3 regions of the Pseudarthrobacter sp. 1C304 genome follow, and region 1 is predicted to be linked to each of the others. Evidence: riboswitches for the same ligand, from Rfam matches in the RefSeq annotation. Region 1 holds a riboswitch; each other region holds the start of a gene.
The links. A riboswitch is a leader RNA that binds a small molecule or an ion and turns the genes downstream of it on or off. The one in region 1 is predicted to bind cyclic di-AMP.

Region 1 (10,052 bases):
GGCTGCTGCTGTAGTGCCGGCCGGGCCCCCAGGACTTCATCCGACCTCATTCCCGGCGCTTCGTCGGGCGCGCGATAACGGCTGCCGCAGACAAGATCGCAGGCATTCTGTTCCTTGAAAAGTACAAAACCGCGGCGCGGCTTCAAATCTATCGCATTCTGCCCCGGGTACCGCCCGAGTGCAAGGGGGAAGGCTTGTCGGTCCCCGCCGTATTCTGAAAGCCCCTGCCGGAAGAACAGCAAAGGAGCTCCGATGCGCAAGGCCATTGTCATGATGCAGGTTTCCCTTGACGGGTTCATCGAGGGACCGGGCCACGACCTGAGCTGGCACCGGGTCGATGACGAGCTGCACAGCCACTTCAACCATGAGCTCCGGAAGATGGGAATGTTCCTGGACGGCCGCGTGACCTACGAACTGATGGCTGATTACTGGCCGACGGCGGACCAGGACCCGGCCAGTACGCCCACGGAAGCTGAATTCGCCGCAATCTGGCGGGACATGCCCAAAATTGTGTACTCCTCGACACTGCCGGCGGCGGGATGGAACACCGAGGTGGTGCGCGACGTCGTCGCCGAGGACATCGCGCTGCTCAAGGCACAGCCCGGTGGGGACATGGCCGTTGGCGGTGCGAACCTCGCGGCAACCTTCCGGCGGCTCGGCCTGATCGACGAATACTGGGTTTACGTTCATCCGGTACTGGTTGGACGCGGCACGCCCCTGTTTGCGGAGGCGGATGCCTCCACGCCGCTCCGGCTGCTGGAGACCCGGACCTTCGGCAACGGCGTGGCGCTGCTGCGGTACGCGGTGGAGGCGGACACAGCACACGCAAAAGACCGGTGATCCGTTGCCCCCAAGGCAACCGATCCACCGGTCTTCTGCGTGCGGATGGCGGTGCTGCTAGCCGGCGCGGACGAACGTCACGGGGCCGGTGGCGGTCAGCCAGGACAGCGGGTGGGTCATGGTGGCGTTGACGCCGTTCATGCCGCCGCTGATGGCCTGGCCGTTGCCGGCGTAGATGGCAACGTGGCCGGACTGGACAATCATGTCGCCGGGCTGCGGGGTGGAGACAACCGTGCCGTACTTCATGAAGGCCATCGGTCCAATGTCACCGACCGGGATGCCGGCGGAGTTCAGGGCCTTCTCCACCACGGCGGTGCAGTCCTGGGTGATGCCGATCTGGCCGTACGCGACAGCCAGCAGGGTGGCGTTGACTCCGCCTGCTGCTGCCGGGGCTGCGGCGGCCGGGGCTGCTGCTGCCGGGGCGGGCGCCGACTGGACCTTGACGGTGGCCTTGGCTGCGGGGGCCGGTGCTGCTGCCGGGGCAGGTGCAGCCGGGGCCTTCGGAGCGGCGACGGGCTTCGGGGCCTCGACCACGGGGGCCGGCGTCGTCTCGACGGCCGGGCGCTCGAAGGTGATCTGGACTGCGGAATCCGCCATGACCGGTGCTACCTGGCCCTGGACGTCCACGGTCGACGCCGGGGAGGCGTCGCGCTCGGCCGGCGCGTCGGCTGCGTTGGCGGCCATGGCGCCGCTGAGCACCATTCCGGAAGCGGCGACGAGGACTGCGGCCTGGCGGCCGATGGTTCCGGCGGTACGGCGTTTGCTGCGAAGTTCGGCGCGTTTGGACGCACGGGTATTGCTAAAAGTCATTGAAAAGAGCCTCTCCCAATGCCTGCGAGGTGAGCTGTCGGATTCGGATGGGAGGCACCCGGCCGCACTCGGGCCCGAACATTGCGGGCCGTGCGGCTTCACCCCAAGACCCCTGGAACAGCGGGCCAAAATGTGGTTTCCCCGTCTCTGCCGGACGTTGCTGCGAGTTATCCCCTGGCCGCGGCAGAGTTAGGCAATCGGCTGGGGAGAGCCCGTCTCGGTAACAACAGGCACTTAACCACGGTAACGGAATGATCACGGAGTGTCACATCGAGGTAACGGCGGGGTGCCGGGCCGGCAGGTGATTGCCCATCGACGGCAAGGGCATCCGGCATAGGATGATGCCATCACCGTTCCCCCGAGGCGGAGGCCCGATCATGAACAATCCCGAGTTCAACCGGCATTGCGTCGCCCTGTGCCAGCTGCGGAGCGAGCCGCAGGAGGACTTCAGCGTCAACACTGAACTCCTGGTCCTGGAAAGTGGTGAAGTCCACGTTTCCACGTGGGACGCAGAGCCGCGCGACGGCGGTTTCGACGCGCACGTGCTCAACGACCGGGTGGATGCGCTCGGCTTTATGGTGGTCACCGATTGGGAATTCTTCGACGGGAAGGCCTACGCGGTGGTGGAGCGCCGGCCCGGGACCTGAGCCGGCCATAGAGCTGAGCCGGCCCGGGCCCGGCTGCGCGGCGCGAGGGTCAGAGATGCAGCTCGGGCCGGCGCCGGGCCATGTCGTCGACCACACGGGCGACCGCCTCCGCGGCGGCAGCGCCGCCGTCGTCCTCCACGTCCCGGCCGGACGTCGACGCCAGCACCAGGCGCGCATGGCGCGCGAACCGGGGCCAGTCCCCGGCACCTGCCCGGAGCGCGCGGAGCGGGGACAGCAGGGCGGCCCGGCGCAGCCAATCGTCGGGATCCCGCGCCCACCGGTCCAGGACGCTGTCGGCGCGCACCCTCCGGACGACGTCGAGCCGCTCCACCAGGGGGCCCACGACGTCGGTGGAGAGCGGGTCCACCAGCGCGGCCGTGCGTGCGCTCCGCACGAAGCCCTCGATCCGCGTCAGGTCCGTGTTGGTCAGGAGGCGGACTCTGGACTGCAGGAGGACGACGGCGGCGAGCCGGCGCTCGAAGACGGGCACCTCCCACAACTCGGAACTGAGCGCAGTGATGTCATCGTGCGTCAGTGCGGGATGGCGGCGGAGGGCATCGCGGACCGTGCCGCGGACCGCCCCGACGGAGGCGCCGTAATACCGGTGGTTGCCGCCGTGCCTCGCTTCGGCGTCCTCGGCGCGCTCCCATGACGACTCGCGCTGGAGCGCAGTGTCTATGAAGTCGCCGGCATCGCTCATTTCTTCATTCTGTCGCATGCCGGCGGACTTCCCGCGGTCGGGAACCTGCCGGCTGCCCACGGGAGCCCTGCCGGAGCCCAGGCGAATCCCAGGCGGGCGGAGCCTGCAGCGTGATGCCTGCGGCGTGAGGCCTGCACACCCGCGGCCTGGAGTCTGCCGGATCCCGGCCGGACCGCGTTGGTGGCGTGATGCCTGTCCGCCCGCGGTCTGGGACCTGCCGGCTTCCCCGCCGGCTCGCTGCCGGGCGGAGCTTGTAGCCTGTCAGTCTGGATGGATTGGCTCGTCGTTAAATGTCGTAGGTCAAAAGTAGCGTTGGATTATGGAGAACAGGCGGGATCCAGAGGCAGTTCAGCCGGCGGGCTGGACGGTCGTGGACGTGCCGCGGGTGGCCGTCGGCCGCCTCGAAGTGCCGGATTCGGGCAGGATGGGGCCGGAAGACGCCCAGCCGGGCCGGGCCGGGCACGAGGGCTCCGCCAGTGACAGTTTCGACCGTGAGAGTGCCGCGTTGATTGCTGAGATCCGGGAAATCGAGGACGAGAAGTCTGCGATGTCTGCCCGTCAGGCACGGCTGTCCGTCGCTTTCGATCTGGTCCAGCGCCGGAAACAGGCCGCCGCCGGGGTCCCCGCGGCGGAACTGGGCGCCGGGGTCGGAGCGCAGATTGCGCTGGCCCGGCGCGAATCCCCGGCCAAAGGCGGCCGGCTCCTGGGCCTCGCGAAAGCCCTCGTCACCGAAATGCCCCGGACCCTGGCGGCGCTGGAGGCCGGGCAGGTCAACGAATGGCGCGCCACCCTGCTCGTGCGCGAAACCGCGGCCCTGTCCGCGGAGGACCGGGCCGCCGTCGATGAAGAGCTCGCCGCCGACACCGGAACGTTCGACGGCGCCGGAGACCGGCAGATCATCGCCGCCGCGCGGGCCGCGGCCTACCGGCGGGACCCGCGCACCGTCACCCAGCGCGCCGCCCACGCCGCGACCGAACGGACCGTGACCCTCCGCCCGGCCCCGGACACCATGTGCTACCTCACCGCCCTGCTCCCCGCCTCCGCCGGCGTCGCCGTGTACGCCGCACTCACCCGGCACGCCGACACCGCCCGCGCCGCCGGAGACCCCCGCACCCGCGGGCAGCTCAAAGCCGACGCCCTCGTCGAACGCACCACCGGCACCCCCGGCGGGATCACCGGCGTCGAGATCCAGCTCGTCATGACCGACCGCACCCTCCTCCAGGCAGACGCCGAACCGGCCCGACTCCCCGGTTACGGCATCGTCCCCGCCGGATGGGCCCGGGAACTGCTCACAAGTGGAGGAACCGCCACGGGACCGGGAACCGGCACCGACCCGCACGAGGACCTGCGCATCTGGCTCCGACGGCTCTACACCACCCCGGGCACCGGAGACCTGGTCGCACTCGACTCCCGCGCAAGGCTCTTCCCGCCCGGACTCCGCCGCTTCATCACCGCCCGCGACGCCACCTGCCGCACGCCCTACTGCGACGCGCCCATCAGGCACCTGGACCACATCGTCCCCTGGCACGACGGCGGCGAAACCACCGCCACCAACGGCGCCGGACTCTGCGAAGCCTGCAACCACACCAAAGAAACCCCCGGCTGGCGGGTCCAACCCCGCCCGGGACCGCGGCACACCCTCAACATCACCACCCCCACCGGCCACACCTACCACTCCACCGCACCACCCCTCCCCGGCACCCCGTACGCCGAATCAATGCTGCCCGGCACTCGACACACCGGCCCCGTCCTGCCCGCAAGGCCGCTGGCAGACACAACCGCAAGGCCGACCCAGGACAGCACGAACCAGCGCCGCGAACTCCGGCGCCAGGCAAAATTACTTAGACGGGCCCGTCGCCAACGGCTGCCCGCGGCCTGACTCGCGGTCAGGCCGCGCGGAGAGCGCGCCCGCCGAAGAGTGCACCCGCGCCGACGGCCTACTGCCCCGGGGCCCGGTACGACGGCGTCTTCTTTGCCGCTGCGTCAAGATCCTCCGGCGTCAGGAGCGGCTTGAGGCGTACGTTCACCGAACCTGACGAGTTGATCAGGAGCGAGAGCGCGGCGGCATCGGACGGCGCCGGGACGTCAAAGACCCCCAGTACGTCTCTCTCCCCGAACGCGTAATAGAAACATTCGAGCGTTCCTCCCACGGACTTGAGGGCCTCGATCAGGGCATCGCGGCGTTTCGTTCCCCCTTCACGCATGAGGCCCTTGATGCCCTCGCCCACATAGTTCGCTTCGAACAGATATTTGGTCATGGCCCTTTCCGTCCTGTCATATCCAGGACCCGGGCAGCGCAAAACGCGTCACAGCCACTTTGACGGCGGGTCCCGGAATTGGTCCCCAGCATGGGGTCGTGGCCACATCGTAGGCGCTCCGCCACGCCCTTACAACGGTCACCGGTAAGTACCCCGGCCCGCGGGAAATCGTTGTGCGCAGTGGCTACGGATGCCACAGGCAATCACGGGCGACGGCGGTTTGTCCCTCAGGCGGCCTTGGGCCGGACAACAAGGACGGGACACGGTGCGTGGCCGATGACCTGGGTGGAGACGGAGCCCATGTGCAGGCCGTTGAACCCGCCGTGGCCCCGGGCCCCCACCACCACGAGGTCTGCGTCCTTGGCCGCGTCCAGCAGGGCAGACGCGGGAGAATCGCTGTGCACCACCTGTCCTGTGGCGGCCACTCCCGCGTCCTCCGCTGTCTTGAGGGCTTCGGCCTGGACCGTGCCGGCGATCTTTTCGGGGGAATCTTCCGCCACGACTTCGCCGGCGGCTGTTTCGAGCAACGCCGGATACCAGGAAAGCGGCGGCTTGCTCCAGGCCGTGACCACGCGGATCTGGCCGTTGCGCTGGCGGGCTTCCTCCACAGCCCACGTCAGCGCAAGGTGTGAATTTTCGGAACCGTCAAAACCCACCACAATCACGAACAAGCCTGTATCGGTCATTGTCTTTCCGTTCCCTAGCTTCGGTGAGCAGCCTGGACTTTTCAGTTTCCGCGCGGTCCAAAGTCAGTGTCAAGGCCGGGGCAGCCGGCCAGTAGTGGCGGCGTCCAGCCTCGACAGTAGGGTGTCGTCATTGGAACAGCAACGCTGGAGACGGATGGGCGCACTATGTGGGTTCCAGTGTTCTCCGTGGTCCCGCCGGAGAGCGGGACCGACAGCTTTGACCGGCTGGTGGCCGCGGCACTGGAGACGGGCCACGGCGCGGGCAGCACTGCCTAGCTTCCAGGTCCGGCGACCAGTCCTTTGGCATACGCCGCCTGCCCCACGTGCTGCAGGCAATCGGCGATGGTGCTCACCAGCCGCACCCCGAGCGTGACCGGCGGGTCCCAGCGGGTGTCCACAATCCGGTCGAAGTCCGCGCCGCCCAGGGTCTGCACGTAGTCCACGGTCTGCCGGTGAACGGCGTCGTAGTAGTCGCGCAGGAGATCCGCCGGGGCCTTCACGCTGTCCACCTGTCCGCTGGAGTGGCCGTAGCCGGTGTCGCGGCCGGAGAGCGGAAGATTGAAGCGGCCGGCAAACCCCTGCGCGGTCCAGACCTGTTCCAGGCCGGCGGCGGACGCGACCTGCGCGTCCTCCACCCGGCTGAGGTGCCAGATCAGCCACGCCATCGAATTTCCGCTCCCGCCGGGCCGGCGTGCCAGATCGTCGTCGCCGGCACCGTCGAGGACGTAGGCCACGGTCTCATGGATCCTGTTAAAGGCGTCCAGCAGCAGTTCATTGGATTGCATAGGGTCCCTCGCTGTTCATCGTCCGGTGGGTCCCCATGCTGGCACGGGGACCCACCGGACGGGAAGGGATGGCGGGACTCAGCGCGACGGTGTGAGGACCATCGCCGAGCCGCCCCCGCGCCGCACGGGTTCGGCCGCTGCGGTCATCCCTCCCCCGGGCAGGAACTCGATGGCGGTCGCCGCACCGATCTCCGCAGCAGAGGTGAACGCGTCGCCCGACGGGTTGAGCTTGTGCCCGTACCCCGTCAGATACTCCTCGAACTCGTCGATGAACGCGGGCTCGGCGGTGACGGCGGCAGTGTTCCGCTGCGAGGCCCTCGGCGCCGCGATGGCCTCGGAGATGTCCATGCCCAGGTCCACCCGGTTGAGGATGGTCTGGAGCACGGTGGTGATGATGGTCGACCCTCCGGGCGAGCCGAGGGCCAGGAACGGCTTGCCCTCCTTGAGGATGATGGTCGGGGCCATGGACGAGCGCGGGCGCTTGCCCGGCTGGATCCGGTTCGGATCGGAAGCGTCATACACGGTGGAGAAGTCGGTCAGTTCGTTGTTGAGCAGGAAACCGCGGCCCGGAACCACAATCCCGGAGCCGCCGGTCTGTTCGATGGTGAGGGTGTACTCGGCCACGTTCCCCCACTTGTCCGCGACCGTCAGGTTGGTCGTCGAGATGTTCTCGGTGTCCTTCTCGTCGGCGGCCGCTGCGGGGGCAGCCGGGCACACGCCGTCGTACGAGGACACGTCCCCGGGCAGGACCGGCTTGGCAGCGGCGCGTGCTGGGTCGATCTGGCACGCGCGCTCCTTGCCGAACAGTGGATCCGTGAGCGCCTCGGTTGGGACGTCGACGAACGCGGGATCGCCCACGTACTTGCCGCGGTCCGCGAAGGCCAGGGCGCTGGCCTCAAGGTAGTGGTGCAGCGCGCCAGGGCGGGACATGTCGGCGAGGTTGAACGTGTCCAGGATGTTCAGCGCTTCGCCCGTGGTGGTGCCGCCGCTGCTGGACGGTGCCATGCCGTAGACATCCAGGCCGCGGTACTCCACATGGGAGGGCGCCTGGTCCAGGGCACGATAGCCGGCCAGGTCCTTCGCCGTAAGGTACCCGGCCGGGACTGGCAGGTCCGTGCCGGCCGTCTTGGGCGGAGCCTGGACCGTCGAAGCGATCTCCCCCGCCAGCGGGCCGCCGTAGAACGCATCCGTGCCCTCCCTCGCGAGTAGCCGGTACGTCGCGGCCAGGTCGTGGTTCTGGAAGACGCTTCCGACGGCGGGGGCGTCACCGCCGGGAAGGAAGAGGCTGCTGGTCGACGTGAAGGCGGCGAAGCGGGACTTGTTGTCCAGGGTCTGCTGGCGGAACGTCTGGTCCACCACGAAGCCACGCGTTGCCACTTTGATGGCGGGCTTCAGCGCCTCGCCGAGGCTCAGCGAGCCCCAGCGGTCGAGGGCCCGCTCCCAGGTGGCGGGCGTGCCGGGAACGCCGACGGAGACGCCGCTGGTGACAAGGTCTGGGGTGAACCGGTAGGGCTGTCCAGTCGCCTTGTTGATAAAGGCATCGTTCGGCATTTTGGCCGGCGCCGTCTCCCGGCCGTCAATGGTGCCCACCTTGCCGGTCTCCGCGTCATAGAAAACGAAGTAGCCTCCCCCGCCGATCCCTGCGCTGTACGGCTCGGTCACGCCGAGGGTGGCGGCGGCGGCGACGGCGGCGTCAGCGGCGTTGCCGCCTTTTCTGAGCACATCGAGGGCAGCAGCGGAGGCCTCCGGGTCCACCGTGCTGACAGCGCCGCCGTAGCCGGTGGCGGTGGCTTCCTTCACCGTCTCGCGCGGGTCCGCGTGTGCGGGGCCAGCCACGGCGGCTCCTGTCACACTGAGGGCCAGCGCTGCCGTGACGGACACCAATCGCCGCGTGACACATGTCATGATCGCTCCAAGGGCTTGTATTGCGGATTGACATTTCCTGTCACGCTACTACGCGGCGGGTGGACACTCAATACGGCCCGGTCCGGAGACGAAGTTTCAAGGGCTTGGTCATTCCGGCCAGCTGACGCCTTTGCGGCAGGCTGCCGCGAGGGCGTCGCGGTGCCCGTCCAGCCATGCAAGCCGCTGGTCCTCCAGCAGGATCTTGCCGTAGTCGCTAGCAGACAGGCTTTCCCCGTCCAGGGCACGGCTCCGCCGGCCGAGGCCCCGCTTCAGCCGTTTTGCCTCCAGCAGTAGCGGCAGGGCTTCCAGCTCTGCCGCTGTGGGCTCCAGCTCCCGGCTGTAGGCGGCAAGCAGATCGGTCACCCGGCCAAGATCGAGCGCCACCTTGTTGTCCCGGCCGCCGGGGCTTGTGTAGACCTTGCCGACGTCGTGGACGGCGACGGCGAGGTCCAGGACCCGCACGTCCGCGTGGGCGCTGTCGAAGTCCAGGACCCCCACCACGTCGTCGCCGTCGAAGACAAGGCTCCCGCGCCGGGCGCCTCCGTGCACCACCACCCGCGGCAGCTCGGGCAGCAGGCCGGCCAGCCCTTCGAGAACACTTTCGGCCCGGGCCCGCAGGGCCGGATCAGTGTCCTGCGCAGCGACCCGGCTGCGCAGCTCAGTGAGCACCGCCGGCTCCGCCACTGCGGCGGGCTGGTCGGCTACCACCGCATGGTAGCGGGCCAGCGTCCGGCCCAGACCCTGCACGTGCGCCCGCGAGCCGCCGTCGAACGGCTGCCCCTCGATGCCGCGGGTGGCGATCCACCACCGGCCGGAGAGTTCCGCGTGGCCGGAGCCGGTGCGGCTGGGAACCACCTCCGGTGCCGGGAAGCCCCGGCCCCGGAGCAGGCGCATGAGGCCCAGCTGCCCGAGAAGCTCGTCCAGCGGCTTGAGCCGGTGCGAGCGGCGCAGGTAATAGATCCCGTCCGCCGCGGCCACGCGGAAATGCTCGTTCTTGCCGCCCGGCACCAGGCTTATGGAGGTCCAGCCGCCCAGCGGCCACAGGGCGGCGAGCTCGGCCAGCGGGAGTTCGTTCCCGGACCGGTCCAGCAGCACGCCCGCCGGGGTGGTCATGCCCCGGCCCGCCCGTCAACCACCCGGTCGAACTCGTCCCGGTACAGCCGGAACTCGGCATCGCCGCCGTCCCGCCAGTCCGCCTCCCCGGACTTGATGCTGCGGTTGACGCTGTGGAGGATGTAGCGCGCCCAATGGAACCGCAGGTTCCGCAGCAGGTCCCCGCGCGTCGCCGCGCGGTAGGCGTCAAGGAAGGCGGCGCTCGGCGGGTTGGCCCGCCTGATGTCGCCGGTGGCGTCGTGCACACCGATGCGCAGGCGGTGGAGGAACTCGGCTGCATCGCGGGCGGGGTCGGCGGGCGCGCTGCG
Region 2 (10,052 bases), on a different contig from region 1:
GCAGGCGGGCGGACTCGGAGCGCTGGCGGGCGCCCACCGTGGGGTCACCGAAGGTGGAGCGGACGACGTCGAGCGCGGAACCCGGCGCGCTGGCCGGCGCAACGGCGACGGCGGCGTAGCTCTCGGCACCGGACACGAGGGACTGGGCGTAAGCCCTGATTTCCTGGGCAAGCTTGGCGATGGAGGTGCCGGCAGCCGCCGCGGTTTCCTCATCGATCCCCATGTAGAGCACAAAACCGCGGGCGACGTTGTCGCTGGGGACGGGGCGCACTGGGCTCCCTTCGCCGGGGGCAATCACGGGGGTGGGGGCCGTGACCGGCGCCGGCGGGACGGCGCGGAGCTGTCCGTAGGAGTTGGGGTTGTACCCCTGCGGGGCGTAGCCGGGAGCGGGGAAGCTGGCGCCGGATCCGGCGGGGGCGAACGAGCCCCGGCCGCTGAAGCCCTGGCGGATGCCGGAGGCCTGGCCGGCCTTGCTGGCATTACGGACGGAGATGTGGACGTATCCGGATGCAACTGTCATGGATTGCTTACCTCAATGTGAAATGGCCGTCATCGCGGCTCGAATGCTGGTGTCCCCGCAATGAAAACTGGGGAGGGGCGCCCGACGCTGGGCTGGGGGCGAATGCCTAGAAACTCCTGGGGTGTAAAAGTTAGGCGTGCATTCGACAACAGCGCTTTTCAGTACCAGCGGGTGCGCTGATCCAAAAAACTGCGGCTGCAGGTGCTGTTGAGTTCTTGTTCACAATTGAAGTGTGCAACGTAACAATGAAAACTTGCAAGTAACAATGGACCGGAAAGTCCACCATGCGAGACGAAAGCGCCGAGTGTCGCACAGATCACAATTCTGCGACGCGGATTAAATAACATCCGTTCTGCTTTGCGGGCGCGCCAGAGCGAATACTGCCGAACATCCTTCGTCCGAACACGCCGATTCCGGGCAATCATTCACAGGAAGCCGAAACCGCCAAACCCTTCGCATGCTTACCTCCGGGCCTCCGCCGTCCCACATGATGGGCACGCCCGCCGTTGCGAAATTCCGCCCCGCACCCCGGGTTCCGGCGCGCACAGCTCGCTAGGCTGGGATTCACAGGCGCCGCACAGGATCCCCAAAGCAGCACCTCAACGGCAGATCGGAGAGTAGTCCCATGGCCACCTCGCACTCCATGACCAACAACCTCCCCCAGCTCACGCACCCGGACGGCTCACCCATCCGCGCCCTGGTTGTGGACGACGAACCAAGCCTCTCCGAGCTGATGAGCATGGGCCTGCGGATGGCCGGGTGGTCCGTTGCCGTCGCCGCCGACGGCCCCGAAGCGGTGAAGCTTGCCAAGGAATTCCGCCCCGACGTGCTAGTGCTGGACGTGATGCTTCCCGGGTTCGACGGCGTCGAGCTGCTGGGCAGGATCCGTGCCTTTGCGCCGGAGGTTCCCGCGCTGTTCCTGACGGCGAAGGACGCCGTCCAGGACCGCATCACCGGGCTGGCCGCGGGCGGGGACGACTACGTGACCAAACCGTTCAGCATGGAGGAGGTCCTGCTGCGGCTGCACCGGCTGGTCCAGCGCTCCGGGGTGGCCGCGATGGACACCGCCGAGCTGGTGGTGGGTGACCTCGTCCTGAACATCGACACACGCGAAGTGCGGCGCGCGGGCGAAGAACTGCACCTCACGGCCACCCAGTTCGAACTGCTGCGCTACCTGATGGAGAACCCGAAGCGGGTGGTCAGCAAGGCCCAGATCCTGGACCGGGTCTGGGACTACGACTTCGGCGGCCAGGCCAACATCGTCGAGTTGTACATCTCCTACCTCCGCAAGAAGGTCGACGCCGTCCACCCGCCGATGATCCACACCGTGCGGGGCGCCGGCTATGTCCTGAAACCGGCGGACTGATCCGTGCCCCACCACCCCGGCGCCGTCCGACCCCCCGGGCCCGACTGGCGCAATCCGTCCACCTGGCACCTGCGCACCCGGCTGGTCCTCGTCGCCATGGCCCTGCTGGTGGCCATCTGCGGTGCGGTAGGGATTGTCAGCTACGCCTCCATGGACTTCTTCCTGACCCGGCAGCTCGACGACCAGCTGCTGCAGGCGGCGGCCCGCGCGCGCGACTCTGGCCGTTCCGGCGGCCGCGCCGACCCCCTCGAGGCACGCATCGGCACGCTCAACGCCAGGATCGATGATGATTCGGTCCGCAGCTCCGGGTTCCTCGCCGAGGACGGAACCCGCGAACCCCTCACCGACGAGGACGACGAAGCGCTCCTGGGCCTCAGCCCGGGGAGCGAACCGCTCAACAGGACGTTGTCCGCCGGCGCCTACCGGCTGGTGGCAGCGAAGGCACCCGACGGCGACGTGATTATCACCGGCCTCCCCCTCGCGGACCGGCAGAACACACTGGCTTCCCTGGTGTGGACCATGGTGATCGTGTCCGCCGGCGGTCTGCTGGTGATCGGCCTGGCCGGAACGGCCCTGATCCGCCGGACCATGAAGCCGCTGGATCAGCTTTCTGAGGTGGCAACCCAGGTCTCGCGCCTGCCGCTGGACGCCGGGGAGGTGGCGCTCGCTGTCCGGGTGCCGGAGTCGGCTGCGCATCCGGGCACGGAGGTGGGCAGCGTGGGCCATGCCCTGAACCTGATGCTGGACAACGTCTCCAATGCCCTGCAGGCGCGGCAGGAGAGCGAAATGAAGGTCCGCCAGTTCGTGGCGGACGCCTCGCATGAGCTGCGCACGCCCCTGACGGCCATCCGCGGCTACACCGAGCTGATGCGGATGACCGAGCGTTTCACCCCCGACGGCCAGAAGTCTCTGGCCCGTGTGCAGAGCCAGTCTGAACGGATGACCACCCTGGTGGAGGACCTGCTCCTGCTCGCCCGGCTGGATGAGGGGCAGCCGCTCAAACTCAGCGATGTGGACCTCACCCAGCTGGCGGTTGAGACGGTCAGTGACGAGAAGGTGATGGCGCCGGACCGCGTCTGGCACCTTGAGCTCCCCGAAGAGCCGGTGGTGGTCCGCGGCGACGCGACGCAGCTTCACCAGGTGCTGGCCAACCTGCTCTCCAATGCGCGCAAGCACACCGGCCCGGGAACCACGGTGGTGACGGGCGTGCAGCGCGCTCCGGACGGCAGCGCCGTGGTCAGGGTGACGGACAATGGCCCCGGGATCGCCCCCGAGTTTGTGGGACGGGTGTTTGCGCGCTTCACCCGGGCGGACGCTTCCCGGAAGAATCCCGTGGCGGTCACGACGCCGGCACCGAGCCGGCAGCCTGTGGCGCACGTGCCGCAGCGCCCGCCGCGGCTGCCCGCAGCCGGCTCGGCCCCGGGACTGCCGGCCGCCCCGGCCCCGGCAGCGCCGGCGCCAGCCCCTGTTGCGTCGGCCCCTGTTGCGTCGGCAGAAGGAACCAGCGGGCTGGGGCTGTCCATCGTGCAGTCAATCGTCGAGGCCCACGGCGGCACGGTCACTGTGACGTCCGTTCCCGGCCGGACCGAGTTCACGGTGCGGTTACCCGCGGCCAAGACGGAATCCTGAGCCGCGCCGGCGTCGCAAGGCGCAACGCCGCAGCCGTGATCCCCGTTACCAAAATGTGACTTGAGCGGCGGGGTCCTGTACCGTTTTTAGGGTGTGGCCATCGCTAGGGCCGCATATCCGGATGTACGCCAAACTCTGCCGCCTCCCGGATTCCGCTGGATAAGGCAGAGGCGGGGGACCCAGAGTTCCCGGGCATTTCTGCATCTTGCACCCTTGGGGTGAAGCCGACACGTGAGATTCCGTGCGGCCGGATGACCTCATCCGAACCCGACAGCTAACTCCGCAGGCGTTGAGAGGCGATCATGACTGACTTCAAGGCACATTCGCGCCCTGACGGCGCTGCACGCAAGACCCACACTGAGCGTTCACGGCACCGCGCCGAACCGGCCGCACCCGTATCAACCCGGACGCGTTCAAAATCGAGGTGGGTCAAGAACTTCGGGGCCACGGGCCGCCGGGCCGCCGTGGTGGCCGCCGCCTGCGCAGTGCTGGTGGGGGTCGGCGCGGCCGGGCAGGCCTCCGAGACGGCCGCCCGCAACGCTACCGCCAGCAGTTCCACCGCCGCGACGGCGGATCCTCTGACGCAGCTCGACTTTGAGCGGGTCCGGGTCGATAACCAGGTCAATCTCCCCGCCGCGGCCCCGGCCGCCGAGGTGACGCCCGCCGAAGCTCCTGCCGCGCCGGCAGCCCCCGCCCCGGCGGCCCCTGCTCCGGCCGCACCCGCTCCTGCAGCGGCCCCGGCACCGGCTCCTGAGCCGGTTGCCGTCAACGACCCCGCCGGCGCGCAGGCCTACGCGGCCAGCCAGCTGGGCGCTTACGGCTGGGCTCCCAGCCAGATGCAGTGCCTGATGAAGCTCTGGACCAAGGAGTCGGACTGGGAGACGACGGCGACGAATCCCACCAGCGGCGCCTACGGCGTGGTGCAGTCCCTGCCCGCTGAGAAGATGGCCAGCGCAGGCGCTGACTACCGGACCAACTACCGGACCCAGATCAACTGGGGCCTGGAGTACGTCAAGGACCGCTACGGTTCGCCGTGCGGCGCACTGAACTTCCACTACGCCAACAACTGGTACTAGACACCGTTGCGGCTGCGCAGGGCCCCGGATCCACTGGATCCGGGGCCCTGCGCGTTTCTGCGGTTTCCCTGGGCTTGCGTCTCCCTTGGGCCGCCTAGCCGTTGGGGCGGTTGGGGATGTACTGCACGCCCCATTTGTTGCCGTCGGGATCGGCGAAGTAGACGAAGTGGCCCCAGTCCTGGACGTCGATGTCGCTGACGTCCACGCCGTTGTCCTTCAGCTGCTGATGCGCGGCCTGAATGTCGCTGACCACGAGCTGCAGCCCTGGAGCGGTGCCGGGCGGGGCGTTGTTCAGGCCCTCACCGATCGCGATGGAACAGCCGGACCCCGGCGGGGTCAGCTGGACGAAGCGGATGCCGTCCGCGGGCCGCTCGTCATAGTCGGCGTTGAAGCCCACCTTGTTGACGTAGAAATCCTTCGCGCGGTCGACGTCGGACACCGGGACAAAGATGAGTTCGAGTTTCCAGTCCATGGGGCACAGGCTAGCCCCGTGGCGAGGGTTACGGTAGGGCTGTTCGCCGTCCCGGCGGCCCGCCGCGGGCGGGCTCCGGGACCATGTGGGTGCTTAGCCGGCCACGCCGTAGAGGCGGTCGCCGGCGTCGCCCAGGCCCGGAACGATGTAGGACTTTTCGTTCAGCTTCTCGTCGATAGAGGCCAGGACAATCGTCACGTTGGCGTCGGCCAGCTCTTCCTCCAGCTTGGCCAGGCCCTCGGGGGCGGCCAGGAGGCAGATGCAGGTGACGTCGGAGGCTCCGCGCTTGAAGAGGAACTTGATGGCCTCGCGCAGGGTGCCGCCGGTGGCCAGCATGGGGTCCAGGACGAAGATCTGCCGGTCCGTAAGGTCCTCGGGGAGGCGCTCGGCGTAGGTGATGATGTCCAGGGTCTCTTCGTCGCGGGCCATGCCCAGGAATCCGACCTCGGCAGTGGGGACCAGCTTGGTCATGCCTTCCAGCATGCCGAGCCCCGCGCGCAGGATGGGGACCACCAGCGGGGTGGGCTTGGTGAACGCGGTGCCCACAGTGGTGCTCACCGGAGTTTCGATGGTGACGGGTTCGGTGCGGACTTCGCGGGTGGCCTCGTACGCCAGGAGCGTGACAAGTTCCTCGGTGAGCTGGCGGAAGACCGGGGACGGGGTGTTCTTGTCCCGCAGAACGGTGAGCTTATGGGCGACCAGCGGGTGGTCCACAACGAAAGTGCGCATGGGTCAAAACTATCACCCGGCGGGCGGCGGCCCACCCGTGGAACCCCGGGCGCCGACGTCGCGCGCGGTGGTACCGGTGTCCCGGGTGGTAGTGCCGCCGGCGGTACGATCGCCCGCCGCGGCGCTGCCGGCGCTCCCGCCGTCGGCGGGGGCTTCGGCCCCGGCATCCCCGTGGCCGACGCGGCCGTCACGCAGGTGTGCCGGGTGGTCGAACGTGGGTGCGGGGCCCGCATGTTCCCGGTGCCGGATCACATGGAACAGCCGGTGGGCCAGGATCACGATGCCCAGCCATGCAAGGCCGAGCAGCCAGGCGGCGATCACGTCGGTCATCCAGTGGTGTCCGAGGAATACCCGGCTCAGACCCATGGCCAGGACGAAGACGAGCCCCCCGGCGATAACGGCGATGCGGGCCGAGGTCTTTTTGAGCTGCAGGCAGGTCAGGTAGACCAGCACGCCGATCACCACAGTGGAATTGAGGGCGTGGCCGCTGGGGAACGACGGGGAGGTCTCGTACGGCGGGACGGCGTTGATGAAGTCCGGTCGGGTGCGGCCTACGAGGTTCTTGCTGAAGGTCGTGGCGAGGATGGACACGGTGGCTGCGCCGCCGACCAGGATGATGGGCCGCCACGTGCGGTTCACCCAAGTGAGCCAGGCAGTGAGGAGGCTCGCCAGGATGGGCATCCCGATGCTTCCGCCGACATTCGTGAACCCGGTCACGGCGGCGTTGAGCTCCGGCGTGCGCAGGTCCTCGGCGAGGGCCAGGGCAGGTTTGTCCAGGTTCGCCAGGCCGGCTTCGTCAACCACGCTGTCATAGACTTCAGCGCCGAGGAGCGCCAAGATGACCACGATGGTCCCGCCCACGAGCATGGTGATCCACAAGGCCGCATAAGGGACCACCCATTTGCCCCAGCGATCGGTAAAGGCACTCACTGCTGTCTCCCGACTGATATCTGCTTGCCAGCTGTCTGCTTCCCAGCTTGCTTAGTATTCGAAACTATCATTGACCAATGACTTCCCCCGAGCCCCGGCATGCCGAATGGATGGCCCTTGCCCTGGCGGAGGCGCGGGCTGCGCTGGCCACGGCGGACGTTCCGATCGGCGCCGTCGTGATTGGCCCTGACGGCGCCGTGCTCGGGCGCGGCCGCAATGAACGCGAGGCGCTGGGGGATCCGACGGCGCACGCGGAGATGGTGGCCATCCGCCAGGCCGCGGCCCGGCTGCAGGAGCTCAGCGCCCAGGGCGGCAGGGCCGCTGACGGGTGGCGGCTGGAGGACTGCACCCTGGTGGTGACGCTGGAACCGTGCGCCATGTGCGCCGGGGCCGTGGTGCTGGCCCGGATCCCACGGGTGGTGTTCGGGGCCTGGGACGAGAAAGCCGGGGCCGCCGGCTCCGTCTTTGACATCCTCCGCGAGCGCCGGCTGAACCACTGGGTGGAAGTGTACGGCGGCATCCGCGAGCAGGAGTGCGCAACGCTCCTGCGGGACTTCTTTGCCGGGCACCGCGGCACCTGAGCCGCGTTATCTGCCCCGGCCCGCTGCGGCCGCTGCAAGGCCGTCGATCCGCTTCTGCCGGGTGGCCGGTGAGTCGAGGCTGAAGGCCCGGAAGTCGCCGAGGTCCTCGCGGATCCATTCCTCGACGTCGGCGATCCTCTGTTCCACAGCGGCGGTGGCGCCGTGGAACACCCAGGGCACGATCCGTTCCGTGCCGGGATGGTACTGCCACAGCCCGATGATCCGGCCCCGGTCCACGATGGGATGGTCCGGCAGGTCGGCCTGCAGGGCGAGTGAACCCAGGGCGTTTGTGTGCAGGTCCTCCTCGTCCAGCAGGTCGGCTGCGTTGCGCCGCAGCAGGGTGAGGGAATCCGTTCCCGCGAGCAGCTGGATCTGCTCGTCCGCCGGTTCCTCGAAGGCCGCCAGCTGTTCGACGTCGTCGGGCAGCATCCACAGCGTCTCCCCCGCCGCGGTGGGAACCTCCACTGCGGCGGCCGAGGCCAGCGCCGCTTTGGTCTGGGCCACCGTGAACGCGGTGAACCACTGCGACTGCTGGAAAGTGGCGCCTCCGGTCCAGCCCAGGTAGCGGCGGACCAGCTCTGCGCGGGCCTCGTCGTCGTCGAGCGGGCTGGGCGGCAGGTTCCACAGTTCGTAGGCGTAGCGCTGCTGGTCGAGGCGTCCGGTGGCCGGGACCCTGCGGATCCGGCCCTGGGACTGCAGGACGCCGAGGGCCGTGGGCAGGGTGGTGGTGGCGCCCTTCTTTTTGCCCTCCTCGCCAAGGTTGCGCACGGATTCGCCCAGTTCATCCTTAAGCTGCCGCGGGTCCAGCGGGACGGCGGCCTCGGCAAGGGTGTGCAGCACCTGCTCCTCGAGCAGGGTAATTTCGCTGCGGTCCACGCCGAGCCTGCCCACCACCTTGACGGCGGACTCGGCGGCGTCCCGTCCGAGCTGCAGCGCCCAAGCGAAGTCGTCCCGGCCCAGCACGTAGGTGCAGCCGCGCGCCGTCGGAAGTTCCAGGATGCGGCGGGCCAGGACGTCGGCGTCCACCTGTGGGCGGCGGATGCCGGCGCGGGCGAACAGCGTGAGGTAGGGGTTGGCGCCGCCCACGGAGCGCGCCCAGCCGGCCCGGGCGAAGACCTGCTCCGCGGTGCAGCCGGCCAGCGAGCCGTCCAGGCCCTGCCGGTGCCAGGCCCAGGCGCGGAGCCGCTCCCGGGTGAGGGTCCGGGCTGGCGGCGCGTTCACTGCCAGCGACTGCGTGGGAGAGGGCTGGGGCGTCATGGGGTCATTGTCCACCAGCGGGCGCGGGAGGGGAATCGACGCGGCACGATTTTCCTCCGGCGTGGCCGGCCGGCGCCCTGCCGGGTGGTCCGGGTCCAGGGCTGCCAGAACGGCCCGGGCGGTGGCGTCCCAGCCAGGCAGCCGGCCCCGGGCCTCAAGCGCCGCGGCCCGCCAGCCGGCCCGGACGCCGGGGTCCGACAGCCAGCGCCGCAGCACCTGCGCGAGGGGCGCCGGGTCCGCGTCCAGGACGACGGCGGCGCCCGGCAGGTTGGCCGCAGTGCCGTCCTCCGGCGCCGGGGTGCCCGCGGCGAGCGCCTCGACGGCGCCGGTGCCGGCCCGGACCACCACGGGCACACCCCGTGCGATGGACTCGGTCACCACCAGCCCGAAGGTCTCGGCCCGCGAGACGAGCAGGCTGAGACCGGCGGCATCCCATTCGGCCGCGAGCGCGGCGCCGCGCAGCTCCCCCGGGATCCGGATGCGGTGCTGCAGCCCCAGCCGCCGCACAGTACCGCGCAGGTACGCGGCGTAGGCGAGGTCCGCGGTGTCGGAGCCGATCAGGGATGCGGTCCATGGCAGGTCCGCCAGCGCCTGCAGGGCGGCGAGGAGCAGGGCCTGGTCCTTGTTCGGCAGCAGGGCGGCGACGGCCACCAGATGCGGCGGCTCCGATCCGGCGGACAGCGGGGCGGGGTCCGTCCCCGGCAGGGCAACCAGCGTCCCGTCCAGCCCGTGCCGTGCCTGGGTCCGGGCTGCGGCCGAGGTGCTGGTGCAGATCACCCCGGCAGCTGCCTCCAGCGCCCGGCGTTCGAGCACGGCTTCACCATGCCCGGTGTCGTCGAGCGGCATGTGCAGCAGGACCCACGCGGGCAGGCCGGCCGACCGGGCCGCTTCCAGCGCATCCGGCGCCCCGCAGGCGAGGAGCCCGTCGACGACCGTGACGGCACGGCCGGCGGCACCATTATTGCCGGGGGCCGCACCGCCGTCGTCGCACAACACGGCGGCCAGCCGCTGCCGGTCCTCCGCGCTGCCCACCGGCCAGCCGCCGTCGAGCAAGCAGGTCTGCACCTCCACGCCCAGGGCTGCTAGCTCCCGGGCCAGGGCGGCGTTGTAGACGTTGCCGCCGGAGTTGTGGTGCACGTTACCGGGCACCACCAAGCGGATGCGCATTGAGGGCCTAGCTGGCCTCGAAGTCGAGCGAGTAGCTGGCCCAGGCGTCGGGGGTTTCGCGGAGGGTGACCTCCAGCCCGGCGAGTACCCGGCCGTCGGCGCCGGGGCGGATCTTCGCGGCCACAGCGTCGGCCACGTACTGGGCCAGCGCTTCGGTGGTGCTGAGCTTCCCGGCGAAGTCCGGGTGTTCGTCCAGGTTCTTGTAGTTCAGGCCCTCGAGGATGCCGTCCAGCACGTCGCCGGCCTCGCCGATGTCCAGGACGATCGAGTCCTCATTGAGGGTCCGGCGGCGGAAGGTCACTTCCGTGACGAAGGTGGCGCCGTG
Region 3 (10,052 bases), on a different contig from region 1:
GGTCCTGACGGCGGCGGTAGCGCACCAGAGTTCGGCCTCGCGCAGGAGGTGTTCGCTGCGCCGGTTGCCCAGTTTTGTCTTGGCCTGGCTGGTGTAGGTGCCGCGGTGCAATTCGAGGTACAGCTCGCCGACCCAGACCGGAAGGGCGGGGTATTCGGCCTGCGCCCGGGTGAAGAAGTCGGCGGACGAGCCGAGCTCCACCCTGGGCGAGCCTTCGAGGTCCGCCGTGCGGCGCGCGGCTGCGAGCATTTCGCGGGTAGGTCCGCCTCCGCCGTCGCCGTAGCCGAACGGGACAAGCGAAGTGGTGCCGCGCCCATGGTCGCGGTAGTTCCGTTCGGCATGGGCAAGGTCCCGGCCGCTGAGCTCGGAGTTGTAGCTGTCCACCGGCGGGAAATGCGTGAAGATCCGGGTGCCGTCGATGCCTTCCCAGTTGAACGTGTGGTGCGGCATCCGGTTGACCTGGTTCCAGGAGATCTTCTGGGTCAGGAACCACTTGCTGCCGGCAGCCTTGACGATCTGCGGCAGGGCCGCCGAGTAGCCGAACGTGTCCGGAAGCCAGGCTTCCTGGCATTCCACCCCGAACTCGTCAAGGAAAAAGCTCTTCCCCTCGAGGAACTGCCGGGCCATGGCCTCGCCGCCGGGCATGTTGGTGTCCGACTCGACCCACATGCCGCCGACAGGGACGAACTGGCCGGTCTTGACCTTTTCCCGGATCCGCCCGAACAGCTCGGGGTACAGCTCCTTGATCCAGGCCAGCTGCTGGGCCGAGGAGCAGGAGAACACAAACTCGGGGTCCTCGTCCATCAGCGCCACCACGTTGGAGAATGTGCGGGCGCATTTGCGGATGGTTTCGCGGACGGGCCAGAGCCAGGCGGAGTCGATATGCGCATGTCCCGTGGCCAGCAGGTGGTGGGCCGAGGCATAGGCCGGCCGGGACAGGACCCCGGCGAGCGCCTCCCGCCCGGCGGCGGCGGTCCCCGGCACGTCGTCGGGATCCATGACGTCCAGCATGTGTTCGAGTGCGCGGAGGATTTCGTGCCGGCGGGGCAGGTTCATGGGCAGTTCGTGCATGAGGCCGTTGAGGGTCCAGATGTCCTGCTGCAGTTCCCAGACGGTGTGGTTGAGCTCGGCGATCATCATTTGGCCGAGCCGGTATTTTGGTTCGTTGCCTGAGGTCGCCTTGTCCCCGTAGGGCGTGGCCGCGAACGTCCACCCCTGGGAAAGGTCGGGGTTGGCGGCGGCCTCCACGTAGAAATCGACGGCCATCCCGCTGCCCAGGAGCTTCAGCGGAATGTACTGGTTCCGCGGGGAGATGGCTTTGATGATTGTTCCGTCCGGACGCCAGGCAATTCCCTCGCACTGGAAGCCCGGAAGATCGGTACTGAATCCCAGGTCCACGATGATCTCCACGGAGGTGTCCGCAGCAGTGCCCCAGGCGTCGGGAACCTGCCCCTGCAGCCGCAGCCACATGGTGCTCCACGGCCGCCCCCACAACGCCCCGTGCTCCTGCGGCGTGAACTGCTGCCGCAGGGCCTCCAGGGCCGGCACCGGCTCGTCCGGGACCTCCCAGCTGCTCAGGTCCAGCGGGACCCTGCGCGGATAGACCGCAGGGGCAATGCGTTCGCGGACGAAACGGTCGAGCCGGACTTCCGTGAGACGGCGGTCGTCATGCATGTGTTCCTCTTAGCGCTGGCGTGGATGGCGCTGGAATGTGTCCAGTCGATGGATAAAACTTACTTCGCCACCCTCCCCAATCCAAGGGGCAGGGATCCGGGCGCTACCCGCCAGCGTGCGCGGGCAGGGCCACGCGGCTGGCGCCCGCGTACACGTTCAGCGAGGCGCCGCGGCTGAATCCGGCCAGCGTCATGCCGCTGGCCTCGGCCAGCTCGACGGCCAGGCTCGACGGCGCGCTGACCGCGGCCAGGACGGGAATGCCGGCCAGGGCAGCCTTCTGCACGAGCTCGAACGACGCCCGCCCGGACACCTGGAGCACGGTCCCACGCAGGGGCAGCATGCCCTCCCGGAGGGCCCAGCCCACCACCTTGTCCACGGCGTTGTGGCGTCCCACGTCCTCACGCAGGCAGAGCAGTTCGGCGGTGCCGCCGTCGGAAATCCGGAACAGTCCGGCGGCGTGCACTCCCCCGGTGACGTCAAACACGGCCTGGGCCTCCCGCAGCTGGTCCGGGAGTGCGGCGAGGGTGGCGATGGGAACCGTCAGCGGGTCGGCCGCGGGACTGAAATGCGAGGACTTGTGCACTGCCTCAATGGAGTCCGTGCCGCAGATGCCGCAGGAGCTGGAGGTGTAGACATTCCGTCCGGTGTCAGGCCGGACGACGTCGGGCCGCAACTGTGCCTCCACCACGTTGAAGGTCTGGACGCCGTCTTCGTCTTCCCCGGCACAGAACCGCAGCGAGACAAGCTGCTCGGGGCTCCAGATGACGCCCTCGGACACGAGGAACCCCGCCACAAGGTCAAAGTCGTGTCCCGGCGTCCGCATGGTCACCGAGAACGACATGCTGCCAATCCGAATTTCCAGCGGTTCCTCGACGGCGAGCACGTCCTCCCGGTGGCGGACTGGAAACTCGAGCGCCTGGGGCGACCCGTCCAAAACATACTTGTGCACCTTGCGGCGCTGTGTGACACGGCCCATCAGGTACTCCTCACCAACATCTTTCCATCATGACAAGCGCCGGGCCGGGTGGCCAGCGCGTTCGGGGCCGGGCACTACCCCAGCAGGGCGCTCCAGTCCACGGGTCCGCCGGTGCCGGCGGATTTCCGGGCTGCACGCTTGGGGGCCGGCTTGTCCTTCGGTGCCGCCAGGTCCGGAAGCGGCCGGCCCCACGGCAGCGCAAAGGCCGGGACCGGCTCGCCCAGCTGCACGCCGTGCGGCGGGACCACCAGCACCCCGTCGGCGGAGGCCAGCCCGCGCATCATCCCCGGGCCCGCGTGCTGCGCCGGGGAGGCCATGCCGTAGACCAGCCGGAACGGCATCAGCCGGGTCCTGCCGGGATCGGGCTCGATCATGGCGCCGCACGGAACCTCGGTGACGGGCGGCAGGCTCCCGTGTCCCAGCGCGGCCAGGAGCGGGGCGCCGATGGTCGAGAGGGCCATCATGGCCGCCAGCGGATTGCCCGGCAGTCCGATAATGAACCGGCCGTCGGGCAGTTCGGCCAGGACTGCGGGGTGGCCGGGCCGCATGGCGATGCCATCGATGAGCAGCCGGCCGCCCAGCTCGGCAACCGAACGCCGCAGGTGGTCGGTCCCGGAGCGGCCCGTGCCGCCGGTGGTGATGACGACGTCGGCCGGCAGCGGCTCGGCGGCCGCGCCGGGAAGCGGACCCGGGGCGTCCTGCGCCGGGTCGGTGTCTTCGAGCGCGGTGAGCCACTCGTCGTAGCTGTCGCCAATTTTTGTTTCGCCCGCACTGATGCCGCCGAGCATTTCCACCACGTCGGCGAGCTGGGGGCCGAAGGTATCGCGTACCTGTCCGGGCTGCGGGACACCCGCCGTCACCACCTCGGAGCCGGTGTACACCAGCCGGACCAGCGGCTTGCCGAGGACCGGGAGGGTGTCGTAGCCGGCGAGGGCGGCGAGGGCCAGGTGCGCGGGGTTGAGCACGGTCCCGCCGGTGATCAGCACGTCGCCGGCGGCAGCTTCCTCCGCGGCTTTCCGGATGTGTTCGCCGTTGCGCGGCTCGCCGGGTTTGGCGGCGCCGGCGAGCCGCAGCACCGGGAGCCCGTCCTCGTCGGGGGCGATCGTGCCGCTCTCACTGCGCAGCACGGCTTTCGCTCCGGGCGGGATCAGCCCGCCCGTGGCGATGGGGCTGGCCTGGTGGGGTGCCAGCCGCTGGCCGGGTTCCGCGAGGATCCACGGGCCGCTGCCGTTCACGGCCCAGCCGTCCATGGCGGACGATGCGTAGTGCGGCATGTCCGCGAGTGCTTCGACGTCGGCGCTGAGCTTCCGGCCCAGGGCGCCGCGCAGGGCGACGGGTGCGGCCGGGATGGGTGCCGCGCAGTCGAAGGCGAGCTGCCTGGCTTCCTGCCAGGTGTGGGCGAGGTGCCGGTGCGCCGTGGGTTCCTGGTCCGGAGCGCCCGGGCCTGCGCCCGCTGGCTCAACGGCAGCGGGGTGCGGGGCCGGGCCCTGGAATTTGTCCGCAAGGGCAGGGTTTGCCTCCGCCGGGCCTTCGGCGGCAGGCTCGTGCCCCGCGGCAGCTGCACTGCCGTGAGGGGGAACAGGTGTCATGCGTCGGGGACTTCGCTGGCCGCGTAGTCCTTCGCCAGTTTGCGGGCCACGTCCATCGCGGCCTGCATGGAGGCAGTATCCGTGGCCTTGCCCGAGCCGGTGGCAAGGCCCGCTGCGAAGCCGGCGATGAAAGTGGTCAGGGGCGCGGCGGGGCGCACGATTGAATGCGCTGCCACTCCCGCCAGGGCCAGGACCCCGTTGACATCAACCTCGATGCCTTCCAGCTCCAGGGCCTGCAGCAGGGCGCGGCACCAGTCTTCCAGCGTTTCATCCTGGCTTTTCACTGTTTGCCTCCAAGGTCGATTTCAGCTCGGACGCACCGGACGCTGAGCCCTGTCCGTGGATGTCTCCACTGTGGACGCCGGGCGGTCCGGTAACCCCGAGTGCGGCGGCATCGTCCCAGGTGTCCACATCATCCGTGGACCCGCCGGGGACACCGACTTCCCGCACGTCCAGCCTAGCAAGAAGGGCGAATACCGAGGCGTCGACGAGAGCACCGCGCCGGTCGGCGTCCAAAACCTGCTGTTGTAGCACGGCCGTGCCATATAGGCCCAGCAGCGGCTGCCGGCGGCCGTCGGCCGACACTGCCATCAGCCCGTCGCCCGGCGGACCCTCGGCGGCGGTTTCCAGCAGCGCCCGGACGGCGGTTTCCGCGCGGGGCATGTCGCAGGCGAGAACCAACGTGTACGGGGCAGGGGCGCGGTGCCGGTCCTGGGCACGGCGGGCCAAAGCGGAAAGGCCAGCGGCAATCGCTGCGGCCGGGCCGGTGAAGGGCGGGTCCTCCCGGCAGGCCAGCACACCCTCGGGCAGCGTTCCCGGGTCGGGGCCCACGACGGCGACGGCCGAAGCCCCGCCGGCTGCCTGCAGGGCCCGCTCCAGGAGGGTGGCGCCGTCGTGCATCAGCGCGGGCTTGGGCACGCCCCCCAGCCGGGAGGAGCGGCCTCCGGAGAGGATGACGGCATCAAATTCCACCGGCCCAGCCTAACCCGTGCTGGCTTGAACAGCCGGGCGGATCGATCTGCCGGGCAGCAGGTTCCGGCGGAGGGGCGTTTCAGGCGGCAGATTCGGGCAGCAGGAACGGGTCCCACGCCGGCGTCGGTTTCTCCAGTTCCTTGATCTGCCAAGTGGTGCCTTTGGGTGGCGCGGGACTGAAACCAAGCTTCCATCCCATTTCACCGGGCGTGTGGTCACCTTTGGCGTTGTTGCACCGCAGGCAGGCGGCAACAAGGTTTTCCCAGGAATCCGCCCCTCCCCTGGACTTGGGCTGGACGTGGTCGATGGTGTGGGCCGCTTTGCCGCAATACGCGCAGCGGTGCCCGTCCCGGCGGAGCACACCACGGCGGCTGACCGTAGTGACGGTATTGTACCGGGGCCTGATGTAGCGGTTGAGGAGGATCACCGAGGGCCGGCCCAGGACGTCCTGCGGTCCGACGACGGGGTCGTCGCCTTCCGCCACGACACTGGCCTTTCCGGTCAGCACGAGCACCAGCGCCCGGCGGAAGGTCACTACCGCCAGCGGCTCATATCCAGCATTCAGAACGAGAGTGCGCATCCGCATACCTCTTCACGGCCGCACCCGCCAGGGGCACGAGGGCCGGCTGCCCTCTGCATGGTCGGGCTATGGATCGACAAAACAAGAGTAAACATGGAGATGCGGTTTCGCCGAATATTTTTTTCCGGCTGCGGTCACTGTCTGCTGAAGTTCATGCCCCGGCAACGCAAAGGACCCCTGCCAAAAGGCAGGGGTCCTTGGGTGTTGCTGGGGGTTCTTTAGCCGCCGACGCGGATGAAGACCGGGCCGGAGCCGACGTTCACGCTCTGCAGGGAGGTGGTTCCGCCGTTCCAGCCGCCGTGCACGGCCATGCCGTTGCCAACGTAGACAGCGATGTGGGCCAGGCCGGAGCCGCCGTTCTGGTAGTAGGCGAGGTCGCCTGCGCGTGCCTCGCTGGCGCTGACGGTGCGGCCCAGGGACAGGTAACCTGCCGGCCAGCCGTGGTAGTTGATGCCGGCCGCGGCCAGGGCGTTGGTGGCGAGTCGGGTGCAGTCCTGGCCAACGCCGATCTGTGCGTAGGCAGCGGCGGCGATCGTAGCGCCCATGCCGCTGGCGACGGCGGCCGGAGCCTTGGTGCCCGCTGCGGCGGCGGTGGCGGTGGCGGCGACCTTGGTGCTGGCGGTCTTGGCGGTGTTAGTCGTGTTGGCCGCGGGAGCCTCCTGGACCTTCACTACCGGCTTCGGGGCCTCGACGACGGGAGCCGCGGTGGTGGTGACAGCCGGCTTCTCGTAGGAGATGGCAATGGTGGAAGCAGCCGAGATGGTCGCGGGGGCGGCCGACTGGACCTCGAGCGTGGACGCCGAGGTGGATTCGCGCTGGACGTTGGCCTCAGCAGCGTTGGCTGCGACACCGCTGGTCAGGACGAGGCCTGAGGCTGCAGCGATAACGGCGGCCTGGCGGCCCATGCCACCGGCGTTGTCGCCGACAGCCTTGGCAATGACAGCAAGCGAGTTGGTCTTGGTGACCTCGGCGCGGTGCCGTGCGTTTGCACGAGTAGTCATTAAGTTCTCTCTTTCGTGATCCTGGGTCCGCGCTTTTCAGGCGCGGGCTGAGGACGCTCCGGCATCTTGGGGGTACGCCGGATCGCCCCTGAAATGGGTTACTTAGCGAAGGGTGTACTGCGAAGACGCGCCAAAAGCGGGAACTGCGTGCAGGTGCATGGCCTGCGGGCCGGACTCAACAGAGATAGAGGCGGCGGTGTGAGATCCGGTCCGGGCGCCGGCAAGGGCGTTCCGGGTTTCGGACATCAGCGGGCTCGAAAGAGCCGCGCAAGCGCGGTGGCGCGCAGCATTGTGGCGTGAAGACACGAAAGTAGCCTCTCCCAATGCCTGCGAGGTGAGCTGTCGGATTCGGATGGGAGTCACCCGGCCGCGCTGCTTCCTGGGAAGCTTTGCGACTTAACCCCTAGGTCTTCTTGCGAAGACCAAAATTGGTTCCCCCGCCCCTGCCAGACGATGTAATGCGAACGGACCTTGAGCGGTGGCAGAGCTAGGCAATCCACTCAAGAGCGCCAACTTCGGAAAAGTTGGCGTGGGTCAAACGTACAACAGTTGGGGCTCAATGTCACATTCAGATCACGGCGTGTCACAGAAGTGCGAGAGCGTCCGATCAGCTTTGTTAGAGCCAGCCGGTCGGGTCAACGACTTCGCCGTTGACCATGACTTCGAAGTGGAGGTGGCAGCCGGTGGAGGCGCCGGTGGTGCCGCTCATCGCCACAACCTCGCCGCGGGAGACCTGCTGGCCCACCTTGACGGCGTCGGAAGACAAGTGGTTGTAGGTGGTCTCGAGGCCGTTGCCGTGGTCAATCACTACACGGTTGCCGCCGCCGTAGGGGTGCCATCCGGTAAAGGTCACGGTGCCGCTGGCAGCCGCAACTACGGGGGTACCGCACTGGGCGGAGTAGTCCTGGCCGCGGTGGAACTCGCCGGAACCGCCGGTGATGGGGCTGACCCGGTAGCCGAAGGGCGATGCAGTCTTCAGCTGGGCCAGGGGCGCACCCAGGCTGCCGGCGGAGGCCGCCCGGGAGATCGAATCCACGGACTGCGCGCTCAGGAGCTGCTTGAGCTTTCCGTCCGGATCACCCTGGGTGGTTACGGCTGTGCGGTTGAAGTCAATTTTTGCCTCGCCGGCCGTGACGTCGGGCTGGACTGCGGCCGAAACGGACCCGGCAGATCCGGCGTCCGTGGCCATCACGGGTCCCGTGGCGGGGACGGTCACGGTGAGGACCAGTCCCGTGGCGGCGAGGGCGATGCCGGCCTTCTGCCCGACGCCGCTCGCGGCGGCGAAGTCAGTTACCTGGCGGAACGGGCTGCGGCGGCCCCTGCGCTCATCACGGTGCGCGTCACGTGGACGGTCCGCCATAATGGCGACGACCGGGCGCGGCTCCGGAGCGGGACCGGTCGCACGACGGCGGCCCCTGACGGTCTGGGTGGTCAATAACGGTTCCTCTCTGGAGAGCCTGCGAGGTTAGCTGTCGGATTCGGGTCAGAGAGATCAAAGACCCGGTCCGCCGTGGCAAGCGCCAAGGCACAGAGGGATCCATGAGAATTCCTCATATGGTGTGAGCTTGCCGCTGACGGACTTCACCCCAAGGCTGCAAAAACAGCCGGAAGTGGTTCCCCCGCCCCTGCCAGAAAGTGACGCTGCTACTGATCCGCTGGCAGAGCTCGGCTTCGGATCAGATAACGCTTTGGTATCGGTACTAGTGTTCAACTATAGGCGATTAAGCCGTCCAGAGATAAATCCGTTACCGGACCTGTGGAGAACTCATAGGTCGTCCGACGAGCTTCAGGGGGGCAGCCGGTGAGGCGCCGTTAACCGACGGTGACGAAGACGTGGGCCGCGACCTCGGGCGGGAGTTCGAGGGCGCCTTCGATGTCCGGCACCCGGACGGAGATGTATTCCCCCACGCGCTCCAGCGAAACCGAGGCGCCCGGGCGGATGCCGCCCTCGTCGAGCTGGACCAGCAGTTCCGGCTCCACCTGGATGGGCTCGGCGAGCCGGCTGACGGTGATCCGGGAGCCGGGGCCGTAACCGGCCATGGCGTCGAGCAGGCTCACGACGCCGTCGGCAAAGGGCTGGGCGGGCTGGCCGGTCAGTTCCGCGAGGCCGGGGATCGGGTTGCCATAGGGCGAGACGGTGGGGTGGTCCAGCAGTTCGAAGATCCGCCGCTCCACCCGTTCACTCATGACGTGTTCCCAGCGGCAGGCTTCCTCATGCACGTATGCCCAGTCCAGCCCGATCACGTCGGCGAGGAGCCGCTCCGCGAGCCGGTGCTTGCGCATGACTTCAATGGCGCGTTTCCGTCCGGTTTCCGTCAGTTCAAGGTGCCGGTCACCGGAAACAACCACCAGGCCGTCGCGCTCCATGCGTCCGATGGTCTGGGAAACTGTGGGGCCGGAGTGGCGCAGCCGTTCGGCGATGCGGGCGCGGAGGGCAACGATGTTCTCTTCTTCAAGTTCCAGGATGGTCCGCAGATACATCTCGGTTGTATCGATCAGATCCGTCATTCAGCTCAGCTCCTCGAGCGCCGTCCTTGCGTGTTCCCACCGTACCGCGTGCTGCGCGCGCCCTGGCGGGGGCCGCCGTACGTTCGCAGGCCAGCTTAGCCTATTTTGAATTACTCCGGATAATCTCAGTGACCGGACTGTGACGGGTCTTTTTGCCCGCCCCGCCGGACAGTCAGGCAGAATGAAATGCGGGTCCGCGGCAGCCACCCTGTCGGGCCGCTTTCCGAGCCGCACTTTGTACCAGATAAAAAAATTGGAGCCACTGTGAGCGACACCAGCATCACGATTCCCGCAAACCTCCTGCCCAAGGATGGCCGGTTCGGCGCCGGGCCGTCCAAGGTCCGCCCGGAACAGCTGGCAGCCCTCGCCGCGGCGTCGGGGCTGCTGGGAACGTCCCACCGCCAGGCGCCCGTCAAGAACCTCGTGGGCTCGGTCCGGAACGGTCTCAGCCAGTTCTTCCGCGCCCCGGAAGATTATGAGGTCATCCTGGGCGTCGGCGGGTCGACGGCGTTCTGGGACATCGCAAGTTTCGGCCTCGTCGAGAACAAGGCGCAGCACCTGTCCTTTGGCGAGTTTGGCTCGAAGTTCGCCGCCGCCACCAACAAGGCTCCGTTCCTGGCGGATTCCTCCATCATCACGTCCGAGCCCGGCACCCGCCCTGTTGCCCGGGCCGAGGCCGGGGTCGACGTTTACGCCTGGCCGCAGAACGAGACGTCGACGGGCGTGGCAGCACCGGTCCAGCGTGTGGCCGG

Region 2: linked by a shared signal. The riboswitch ahead of ACTWQD_RS03760 (hypothetical protein) and the one ahead of ACTWQD_RS08730 (NlpC/P60 family protein) in region 1 are both predicted to bind cyclic di-AMP.
Region 3: linked by a shared signal. The riboswitch ahead of ACTWQD_RS13120 (M23 family metallopeptidase) and the one ahead of ACTWQD_RS08730 (NlpC/P60 family protein) in region 1 are both predicted to bind cyclic di-AMP.

What each region holds. Positions count from the first base shown of each region.
Region 1 is NZ_JBQQCH010000003.1:253,866-263,917, forward strand. It holds gene ACTWQD_RS08720 (serine hydrolase) at 1-40, opposite strand, end outside; gene ACTWQD_RS08725 (dihydrofolate reductase family protein) at 253-840, shown strand; gene ACTWQD_RS08730 (NlpC/P60 family protein) at 898-1,650, opposite strand; cyclic di-AMP (ydaO/yuaA leader) riboswitch at 1,656-1,825, opposite strand; gene ACTWQD_RS08735 (hypothetical protein) at 2,028-2,297, shown strand; gene ACTWQD_RS08740 (DNA alkylation repair protein) at 2,347-2,997, opposite strand; gene ACTWQD_RS08745 (DUF222 domain-containing protein) at 3,317-4,876, shown strand; gene ACTWQD_RS08750 (GYD domain-containing protein) at 4,935-5,255, opposite strand; gene ACTWQD_RS08755 (universal stress protein) at 5,483-5,941, opposite strand; gene ACTWQD_RS08760 (mycothiol transferase) at 6,214-6,726, opposite strand; gene ggt (gamma-glutamyltransferase) at 6,805-8,631, opposite strand; gene ACTWQD_RS08770 (phosphotransferase enzyme family protein) at 8,740-9,744, opposite strand; gene ACTWQD_RS08775 (hypothetical protein) at 9,741-10,052, opposite strand, start outside.
Region 2 is NZ_JBQQCH010000001.1:786,045-796,096, reverse strand. It holds gene ACTWQD_RS03775 (winged helix-turn-helix domain-containing protein) at 1-520, opposite strand, end outside; gene ACTWQD_RS03770 (response regulator transcription factor) at 1,146-1,886, shown strand; gene ACTWQD_RS03765 (ATP-binding protein) at 1,890-3,515, shown strand; cyclic di-AMP (ydaO/yuaA leader) riboswitch at 3,659-3,819, shown strand; gene ACTWQD_RS03760 (hypothetical protein) at 3,818-4,591, shown strand; gene ACTWQD_RS03755 (VOC family protein) at 4,686-5,063, opposite strand; gene upp (uracil phosphoribosyltransferase) at 5,157-5,792, opposite strand; gene ACTWQD_RS03745 (phosphatase PAP2 family protein) at 5,805-6,722, opposite strand; gene ACTWQD_RS03740 (nucleoside deaminase) at 6,800-7,303, shown strand; gene ACTWQD_RS03735 (DNA glycosylase AlkZ-like family protein) at 7,310-9,727, opposite strand; gene ACTWQD_RS03730 (6-pyruvoyl trahydropterin synthase family protein) at 9,735-10,052, opposite strand, start outside.
Region 3 is NZ_JBQQCH010000006.1:159,956-170,007, forward strand. It holds gene ACTWQD_RS13085 (alpha-mannosidase) at 1-1,674, opposite strand, end outside; gene fdhD (formate dehydrogenase accessory sulfurtransferase FdhD) at 1,778-2,650, opposite strand; gene ACTWQD_RS13095 (molybdopterin molybdotransferase MoeA) at 2,725-4,239, opposite strand; gene ACTWQD_RS13100 (DUF6457 domain-containing protein) at 4,236-4,523, opposite strand; gene mobA (molybdenum cofactor guanylyltransferase) at 4,507-5,211, opposite strand; gene ACTWQD_RS13110 (HNH endonuclease) at 5,291-5,791, opposite strand; gene ACTWQD_RS13115 (NlpC/P60 family protein) at 6,010-6,792, opposite strand; cyclic di-AMP (ydaO/yuaA leader) riboswitch at 7,103-7,272, opposite strand; gene ACTWQD_RS13120 (M23 family metallopeptidase) at 7,409-8,227, opposite strand; cyclic di-AMP (ydaO/yuaA leader) riboswitch at 8,232-8,445, opposite strand; gene ACTWQD_RS13125 (metal-dependent transcriptional regulator) at 8,605-9,300, opposite strand; gene serC (phosphoserine transaminase) at 9,565-10,052, shown strand, end outside.